4 regions of the Janthinobacterium sp. SUN026 genome follow, and region 1 is predicted to be linked to each of the others. Evidence: predicted binding sites of a transcription regulator. Region 1 holds the regulator's gene; each other region holds the start of a gene.
The links. Region 1 encodes sigma-54, which starts transcription at its own class of promoters, with help from an activator protein. Its sites were predicted from a motif close to TGGCANGNAANCTGCTTT; they were not measured.
Positions count from the first base shown of each region.

Region 2: OX459_RS20455 (beta-propeller fold lactonase family protein) is a predicted target of sigma-54. The motif match lies at 963-980, and genes of this name have one in related genera.
Region 3: glnA (type I glutamate--ammonia ligase) is a predicted target of sigma-54. The motif match lies at 1,118-1,135, and genes of this name have one in related genera.
Region 4: urtA (urea ABC transporter substrate-binding protein) is a predicted target of sigma-54. The motif match lies at 1,210-1,227, and genes of this name have one in related genera.

Region 1 is NZ_JAPQNU010000003.1:193,098-195,298, forward strand. Features, by position in the region: gene raiA (ribosome-associated translation inhibitor RaiA) at 1-108, opposite strand, end outside; gene OX459_RS15590 (RNA polymerase factor sigma-54) at 178-1,656, opposite strand; gene lptB (LPS export ABC transporter ATP-binding protein) at 1,661-2,201, opposite strand, start outside.
Region 2 is NZ_JAPQNU010000004.1:472,964-475,164, forward strand. Features, by position in the region: gene OX459_RS20455 (beta-propeller fold lactonase family protein) at 1-936, opposite strand, end outside; gene OX459_RS20460 (FKBP-type peptidyl-prolyl cis-trans isomerase) at 1,134-1,490, shown strand; gene OX459_RS20465 (acyl-CoA-binding protein) at 1,690-1,944, shown strand; gene proX (glycine betaine/L-proline ABC transporter substrate-binding protein ProX) at 2,083-2,201, opposite strand, start outside.
Region 3 is NZ_JAPQNU010000004.1:461,044-463,244, forward strand. Features, by position in the region: gene glnA (type I glutamate--ammonia ligase) at 1-1,020, opposite strand, end outside; gene OX459_RS20405 (rhodanese-like domain-containing protein) at 1,407-1,868, shown strand; gene OX459_RS20410 (Fis family transcriptional regulator) at 2,042-2,201, shown strand, end outside.
Region 4 is NZ_JAPQNU010000001.1:1,601,468-1,603,668, forward strand. Features, by position in the region: gene OX459_RS07350 (transglutaminase family protein) at 1-276, shown strand, start outside; gene OX459_RS07355 (DUF4349 domain-containing protein) at 293-1,081, shown strand; gene urtA (urea ABC transporter substrate-binding protein) at 1,280-2,201, shown strand, end outside.

The DNA.
Region 1 (2,201 bases):
ATCGATGACTTGATCGAAATGACGTTTCACGCGCTCCAGCTTCGTTTGTACGTATTCACGGATGGCTGGTGTCACTTCGAGATGATGTCCGCTGATGGTGAGATTCATACACACTCCTAAAGATGATCGGGTTCGTGCGGTCCATCCTATCCGGCCCGCAGAGGAACCGAAAAAAACTTACAAACACTTACGCAGGCTCACTGGCGGAATTTTTAATGCTTCCCGGTATTTGGCAACAGTACGTCGCGCAATCACCATGCCTTGTTCCCCCAGCATGTCCGCAATCTTACTGTCGGATAAAGGATTTTTAGGGTCTTCTGCTCCTGTCAGTTGCACGATCAATGCCCGTATCGCCGTCGATGACGCTTCGCCCCCCGCTTCGGTGGCGACGTGGCTACCAAAGAAATATTTCAACTCGAACATGCCGTGCGGGGTCAGCATGTACTTTTGAGTTGTTACCCGCGAGATAGTACTCTCGTGTAAACCCAGTGTATCAGCTATTTCACGGAGCACAAGGGGGCGCATGGCAACGGCCCCATGCGAGAAAAAGTTCTTTTGTCTTTCTACTATCGCCTGCGCCACACGCAGGATCGTGTCGAAGCGCTGGCGCATATTCTTGATCAGCCACTTGGCTTCCTGCAACTGTGCGCCCATGGCGCCCTCCCCCTTGCCCTGCTTGAGCAAGTTGGCGTACATGGCGTTGACGCGCAGGCGCGGCATGACGTCGTTGTTCAGGGTGACTTGCCAGCCATTGCGCGCGCGCTTGACGACGACGTCGGGCACCACGTAATCGGAGACGTCCGAGGCGAACACGGCGCCCGGATGCGGATTGCACTGGCGAATCACCGTCTGCGCTTCGCGCAAGTCTTCATCGTCGCAATCGAGGGCTTTTTTCAGCTTGTTGAAATCGCGCTGGGCAAACCAGGCCAGGTGCTTTTCCACGATCACGAGGGCCATGCGCCGCGTCACCATGGCGATGTGCGGCAAGCGCTTGATTTGCAGGGCCAGGCATTCGGACGCGTTGCGCGCGCCCACGCCCGGCGGATCGAAACTTTGCAGCAGCGACAAGGCCGTGCGCATCTCGTCGGCGTCGATTTCCAGCTCTTCCGGCAGGCGCGCCAGGATGTCGTCGAGCGACTCTTCCAGGTAGCCATTGTCGTCGAGCGCGTCGATGATCAGCTCGACCAGCGCGCGGTCGCGCAATTCGAGCACCGTCACGCGCATCTGCTCCATCAGGTGTTCGCGCAGCGTGCAGTGATGAGCCTCCAATTGCGGACGCGAATCTTCGTCGTCGGGCGCCTTGCCCCGGCTCGCCTCGCTCCAGTCGCTGTCGCCGCCATCCGCGGCGGCCGGGCTGTCGCCACCCTCGCCGTCAAACGCTTCCGCTTCGGCCGGCGCTGCGGGCGCCTCCTGGCCTGGTGGCTGGGGCGGCCCTTCGGCCGGTGCGGCCGTGGAGCTCAAGGCCCCGTCGGACAGCAGGCGCAGCGAACGGTCGAGCGGATCGTCGAGGCGTTCGAGCAAGGGATTGTCCGTCAGCAATTGCTCTAATTCCTGGTGCAATTCCAGGGTAGACAATTGCAACAGGCGTATCGATTGCTGCAACTGCGGCGTCAGTGCCAGGTGCTGCGAAGTGCGCAGCTGCAATGATTGTTTCATTGGCTTACATGCGGAAGTGTTCGCCCAGATAGACCCGGCGTACCGACTCGTTCGCGATGATGTCGTCGGGGCGTCCCGACGCCAGCACCGAGCCCTGGTTAATGATGTAGGCACGGTCGCAAATACCCAGCGTCTCGCGCACATTATGATCGGTAATCAGCACGCCGATATTGCGCTCCTTCAAGAAACGCACGATGCGCTGGATCTCGATCACGGCGATCGGATCGACGCCGGCGAACGGCTCGTCGAGCAGCACGAAACGAGGATCGGTGGCCAGCGCGCGGGCGATTTCCACGCGGCGGCGTTCGCCACCGGACAGGGACAGCGCCTGGTTCTCGCGCAGCTTTTCAATCTGCAAGTCGGCCAGCAATTTATCCAGCCGTTCCTCGATCTCGGCCTTCGTCAGCGGACGGCCTTCGACGGTCTGGATTTCCAGCACGGCGCGGATATTGTCTTCCACCGTCAGCTTGCGGAAGACGGACGCTTCCTGCGGCAGGTAGGACAGGCCCATCTGCGCACGGCGGTGGATCGGCAGGCTGGAGATA
Region 2 (2,201 bases), on a different contig from region 1:
ATGGGGCGAGCGGCCCACCGGGATGGTCTTGATCACCTTGCGCGTGGTCAAGTCGATCACGGCCACTTTCTTGATCCAGCGCAACGTTACCCACATGGTCTTGCCGTCCGGCGTGATTTCCATGCAATCTGGGCCGCCCGGCACATTGATGGTGCCCACGTTTTCCAGCGTTTGCTGGTCGATGATGTTGATGGTGTTCGACACGCGGTTCGAGACGAACGTCATGCGGTTGTCGCCCAGCGCGCGGAAATTGTGCGTGCCGGCGCCCGCCTTGATGCGCTTGACGGTCTTTTGCGTGCGCCAGTCGATCACTTCCACGTAATCGCTGCCCATGATGCCCACCAGCAAATGCTTGCCATCGGGCGTCATCGTGATGCCGGCCGGCGCCGGACCGACAGGCATGGTCCATTTCACCGTTTGCGTGGCCAGGTCGATGGCGCTGACCTGGTTGCTGCCCTGCTGCGTAATGAAAGCCATGGTGCTGTCGGCCGTGAACGCCATATGACTAGGCAATTTTGGCAGCGGGATGCGCTTGGCCAGGGTCAGGTTCTTGCCGTCGTAGCGGTACAGGTCGATGCGGTCCAGGCGCAAGGAGTTCGAGATGAACCATTTCTGGTCCGGCGAAAAGCCGATCTGGTACGGGTCGAGGATGTTGCTGATGCGGCGCTGGATCTGGCCCGACACAGGGTCGAGGAAGATCAGCTCGTTGCCGACGGAACTGGCGACGATCAGCGACTTGCCATCCGGCGTTTCCATCAGATGGTGCGGTTCCTTGCCGACGGCAAAGGTGGACAGGGGAGCATAGGTTTTCTGGTCCAGCAGTTGCACCGTAGCATCACGGGAATTGAGCACCACCACCACTTCGGCTTGCGCCGTCGATATTGCGGAAACCAGGCACAGCGAGGAAAAAACAAGGCGGCGTAGACTGCGGAACATGGCAAAAATCACTGTTAAATACAAAACATGCATTTTACGTGGAACACTGTATTTATTGTGTGAAATCCCCCCTTAAATGCTGCCGGCAGCCACACATCGCCGTAATTTCCGTTTTTTCCCCGTCCCAGGCCTGGAATGGCGCTTTGCAACTCATTGCTCTACAATCTGAAGCTTTCATCGCCTACACAAGGATAATCATGACCACCACCACTACCGCTTCCGGCCTGCAATACATCGACACCACCGTTGGCGAAGGCGCTGAAGCGCAAGCCGGCAACAATGTTGTCGTGCATTACACGGGCTGGCTGCAAAACGACGACGGCAGCGCCGGCGCGAAATTTGACTCGAGCAAGGACCGCAACGATCCATTCGAATTCCCGCTGGGCGCCGGCCGCGTCATTCAAGGCTGGGACGAAGGCGTACAAGGCATGAAAGTGGGCGGCAAGCGCCAACTGATCATCCCGGCAGCACTGGGCTATGGCGCACGCGGCGCCGGCGGCGTGATTCCACCGAACGCCACCCTGATTTTCGACGTCGAACTGCTGGGCGTATAAGCACCGACTCCGCAGCGCTCAAGCGACTGTACCGACGCCGCCCCTGTTCACGCAGCGGCGGCGTTTTTGTTTTGAGTGTGTCCTCTAATGCACGGCGCGCTTTTTTCACTATGATGTCAGGCACTGCAGCACGCACGGTGGCCACTCCGCCGGGCCTGCCGCACTTTTCCAGCGATTCCATCAGCACACAGGAGCCATCATGAGTTTACAAGAGCAATTCGAACAAGCGCAGCTCGATTCCAAGACCCTGTCCGAGCGTCCGGACAATATGACCTTGTTGAAAATCTACGCCTTGTTCAAGCAAGCGTCGAGCGGCGACGCCACGGGCGAGCGTCCTGGCATGACCGACTTCGTCAACCGCGCCAAGTTCGACGCCTGGGCGGCCCTGGCCGGCACCTCGAAGGAAGAGGCGCAACAGCAATACATCGACCTGATCGAAGACTTGAAGGATTAAACCTGAAAACGCCTGTTTTGCAGAGAAATAGGCCGAAAACGGCTGAAAACTCACCAAAAACCACAAAAACAGGCTGAAAATGCAAAAGTGGCTACCAAATCGGTAGCCACTTTTTTTACGCCTGTCTCAGCCGCAAACTTACTTTTTCGCCGCCGCCAGCGCTTGCGCGATCCAGCCGTCAAACGTCTGCTGGTGGTACTTGATCCAGCCAGCCGTATGGCGCGCGATATCGGCTTGCGTGTTTTCGCCGCGGCGCA
Region 3 (2,201 bases), on a different contig from region 1:
TTTCGCCGAGTACGCCAGTTTCACTGGAGCTTCGTAGCCTGGTACCAGACGCTTGTACGAGTTGGTGCCCGGATTCGTGATCGCGTTCAGTGCCTTGGCGTGCTTGATGATGCCGCCGATGTAGTACAGGGCGAAATCGGACAGGCCGGCATAGCCGTCGCCGGCGAACAGGTTTTTGCCATCTTTCCATACGGATTGATGCACGTGCATGCCCGAACCGTTGTCGCCAACGATAGGTTTCGGCATGAAGGTGGCGGTCTTGCCATAGCTGTGCGCCACGTTCCACACCACGTATTTCAGGTTTTGCGTCCAGTCGGCGCGCTCGACCAGGGTCGAGAACTTGGTGCCGATTTCATTTTGACCGGCGCCGGCCACTTCGTGATGATGTACCTCAACCGGGATGCCCAGCGATTCCAAGATCAGGCACATTTCCGAACGCATGTCCTGGAAGCTGTCCACTGGTGGCACTGGGAAATAGCCGCCCTTGACGGTAGGACGGTGGCCGCTGTTGCCGCCTTCGATGTCCTTGCCGGTCGACCACGAACCTTCGTCCGAACCGATCTTGACGAAGCAGCCCGACATATCGATCTTCCAGCGCACGCTGTCGAAGATGAAGAATTCCGGCTCAGGGCCGAAGTAGGCGGTGTCGCCCATGCCCGACGATTTCAGGTAGGCTTCGGCGCGTTTCGCGATCGAGCGCGGGTCGCGGTCGTAGCCCTTGCCGTCCGACGGTTCGATCACGTCGCACTGCATGAACAGGGTGGTTTCTTCCATGAACGGGTCGATATTGGCCGTGTTTGGATCCGGCAGCAAGATCATGTCGGACGCTTCAATGCCTTTCCAGCCAGCGATCGAAGAACCGTCAAAGGCGTGGCCCGACTCGAATTTGTCCATGTCGAAGTGCGACACGGGAACCGTCACGTGCTGCTCTTTACCACGGGTATCGGCAAAGCGGAAATCAACGAATTTGACTTCGTTTTCTTCTACCATCTTCAAGACTTCTGCGGCTGTCATTGCCATGCGTATCTCCTAAATGAATGTGGGGTGAGCCGACCTTAGTGCGTCTGGGCTGATGAAGCGAAGCAAACATTGCGTGCCACCAAAACTCATAAGGATCATAGCAGATTCCATGCCAGCTCCCGGAGCCCCCTGGTGCCGGCAACAAAATTACTGCCATCCCAGTGAAAGTTTTCCTGCCCGCGATTTTCATGCGCGTTTGCGTCGAATCAAGAATGCACTAAGCAAGTGCAAAAAACGAATAACGCACCATTATCGTGCATTTTGTGCGAATTACCGAAAAATGCCTCGTTGTGGTGCATGCGCCGTGCACCATGGATTCCCGTTTGCGGGGCGCGGACGGCGCACTATAATCGTACACACACCTGCCCACTTTCATCGAGGACGCCATGACCACCGCCGCCGACATCCTGACCACCGCCCGCAGCCGGGCCAATGAAGGTACGCCGTATGCCGGCGCCGTCACGCCGCAGGAAGCGTATGACTTGCTGCAAGGCGATGCCGCCGTCAAGCTCATCGATGTGCGCACGACTGCCGAGCGCGACTGGGTGGGCCGCGTCGACATCGCCGATACCCAGCATGGTGCGGTGCAGTGGGCCACCTACCCGGGCGGCGTGCCGAATCCCGACTTCCTCGCACAGCTGGCGGCCCAGGCCGGCAAGGATGAGGTGCTGCTGTTCCTGTGCCGCTCCGGCGTGCGTTCGCGCCACGCAGCCAAGCTGGCGACCGAACACGGCTATATCAACTGCTTCGACATCCTCGAAGGCTTCGAGGGCGACAAGGACGCCGACGGCCACCGCAAGCAGATCGGCGGCTGGTGCAAGGCAGGCTTGCCGTGGCTGGGCGCCTGACGCTGGCCGCTTGATTCTGGCCGCTTGACGCTGGCCGCCGAATTATCTGAACAGTGTTTGATCTGGCGGGCCACCATGCGGCCCGCCATCGGCTACAACCATCCATGTGCGCCCGCTTTTGCCACGCCGGACGACGACCTGGCGCTGGCCCGCAAACGCCACAAGGAATTGACATGAACGCCACCGCTCCCCACCTCGGCAGCAGTCTCGACGACTTCCTCAAGGAAGAAGGCATCTTTGAGCAAACGCAAACCCGCGCCATCAAGGAAGTGATCGCGTGGCAACTGACGCAGGCCATGCAGGAACAATCGCTGTCGAAGACGCGCATGGCAG
Region 4 (2,201 bases), on a different contig from region 1:
CCGCCGTTCTGCCTGCATGGCTTGAACGCCGTGTATCTGCAAGAGTTTGGCTGGTACCGCATCGATGCGCGCGGCAACAAGCCCGGCGTCGCTGCCGCCTTCACGCCGCCACGGGAACAGCTGGCCTTTCCCGTGCTGGCGCCCGAAGAGCGCGACTTGCCGGAAATCTGGCCGGCGCCGTTGCCGCAGGTGATCGCCTCCCTGACGGGCCATGCGACGGTGCAGGATGTGGCGGCGCACTTGCCCGATATCGAATTGTTGCCGCTGCAAAAATAATCCAAAGAAAGAAATCATGAAAAAAATATCCATATGCCTGTTTGGACTGTTGCTGCTGGCCGGCTGCGGCAGCAAGGGCGAGAGCGGCGGGCAATCGAGTGCCGCGCGTCTCGATGGCAAGGAAAAGGGCAGCGAGTTTCTTGCCTATGAGCATAATGTCAGCGTCGATACGCACGAAGCGCAAGTGCGTCCCCTGTATGAAAAAGTGGTCGCCGCCTGCAAGGCCGATACGGAAAACGGCTGCCTGCTGCTCGATTCCAGCGTCGACAGCGGCCGCTACGTGCATGCGCGCATCAGCATGCGCGCCAAGCCGGCCGGCATCAAGAAGCTGGTCGCGCTGGTCGCGGCCGAAGGCGACGTCACCAGCCAGGGCACCAAGGTGGAAGACCTGGGCCGTCCGGTGCTCGACAGCAAGAAACGCCTGGAAATGCTCAAGCAATACCAGGCGCAGCTGCAAGACCTGGAAAAGCGCTCGGGCACCAACGTCGATGCCCTCATCAAGGTGACCAAGGAGCTGGCCACCGTGCAAGTGGAGCTGGAGCAGGCGACGGCCGCCAACGCGCTATTGATGCAGCGCATCGATACGGACTTGTTGAACGTGGCCATCAGCGCCGAAGGCAAGCAATCGTTCTGGCGCCCCGTCAAGCGCGCGCTGGGCAATTTCACGGAAAACCTGTCGGAAGGCGTGGCCAACGCCATCACGGCCATGGCCTACATCCTGCCGTGGCTGATCGCTTTCGTGCTGCTGTTCCCGCTGGGACGCAAGGGCTGGCGCCGCCTGCGGGGCGCGCCGTGCAAGGATTGATGTCGGGATTGTTGCGTCCTACGCACCGTTTTACGGCAATTTGAAACCTGGCTGCACAGTCCTTGTGCAGCCAGGTTTTTTTTCGTGCGGCGCCGGCCTCGTGCACCATGGCGGACGCCCGCCGGCGCTGGCATGCATTCTGCTTTAACAACATCGCAGGCCCAGCTCGACCCCCACGAACCCATCACAGGAGTCCCCATGTCACGACGTATCATCCTGAAAGCGGCCGCCGCCGGCGCACTGGCCCTGGCCACGTCCACTTATATGCAGGCAGCCTTGGCCGCCGACACGATCAAGGTGGGCATTTTGCACTCCCTGTCGGGCACCATGGCCATTTCCGAAACGTCGCTCAAGGATGTGGCGCTGATGACGATTGCCGAGATCAATGCCAAGGGCGGCGTGCTGGGCAAGAAGCTGGAAGCCGTCGTCGTCGACCCGGCGTCGAACTGGCCTTTATTTGCGGAAAAAGCGCGCCAGCTGGTGGCGCAGGACAAGGTTGCCGTCGTGTTCGGCTGCTGGACGTCCGTGTCGCGCAAATCCGTCTTGCCGGTGTTCAAGGAACTCAACAGCCTGCTGTTTTACCCGGTGCAATACGAGGGCGAGGAGCTGGAAAAGAACGTGTTTTATACGGGCGCCGCGCCGAACCAGCAGGCGATACCCGCCGTGGAATACCTGATGAGCAAGGATGGCGGCGGCGCCAAGCGCTTCGTGCTGCTGGGCACGGATTACGTGTATCCGCGCACCACCAACAAGATTTTGCGCGCCTTTCTGAAAAGCAAAGGTGTCAAGGATAGCGATATCAGCGAGGTCTACACGCCATTCGGCCACGCCGACTATCAAACCATCGTCGCCAACATCAAGAAGTTTTCCACGGGCGGCAAGACGGCCGTCATTTCCACCATCAATGGCGATTCCAACGTGCCGTTCTACAAGGAATTGGGCAATGCGGGCTTGAAAGCCACGGACGTGCCCGTCGTCGCGTTTTCCGTGGGCGAGGAAGAGTTGCGCGGCATCGACACCAAGCCCTTGCTCGGTCATCTGGCGGCCTGGAATTATTTTGAATCCGTCAAGAATCCCGTGAATACGGCCTTCATCAAGCAGTGGAAGGCGTATGCGGTGG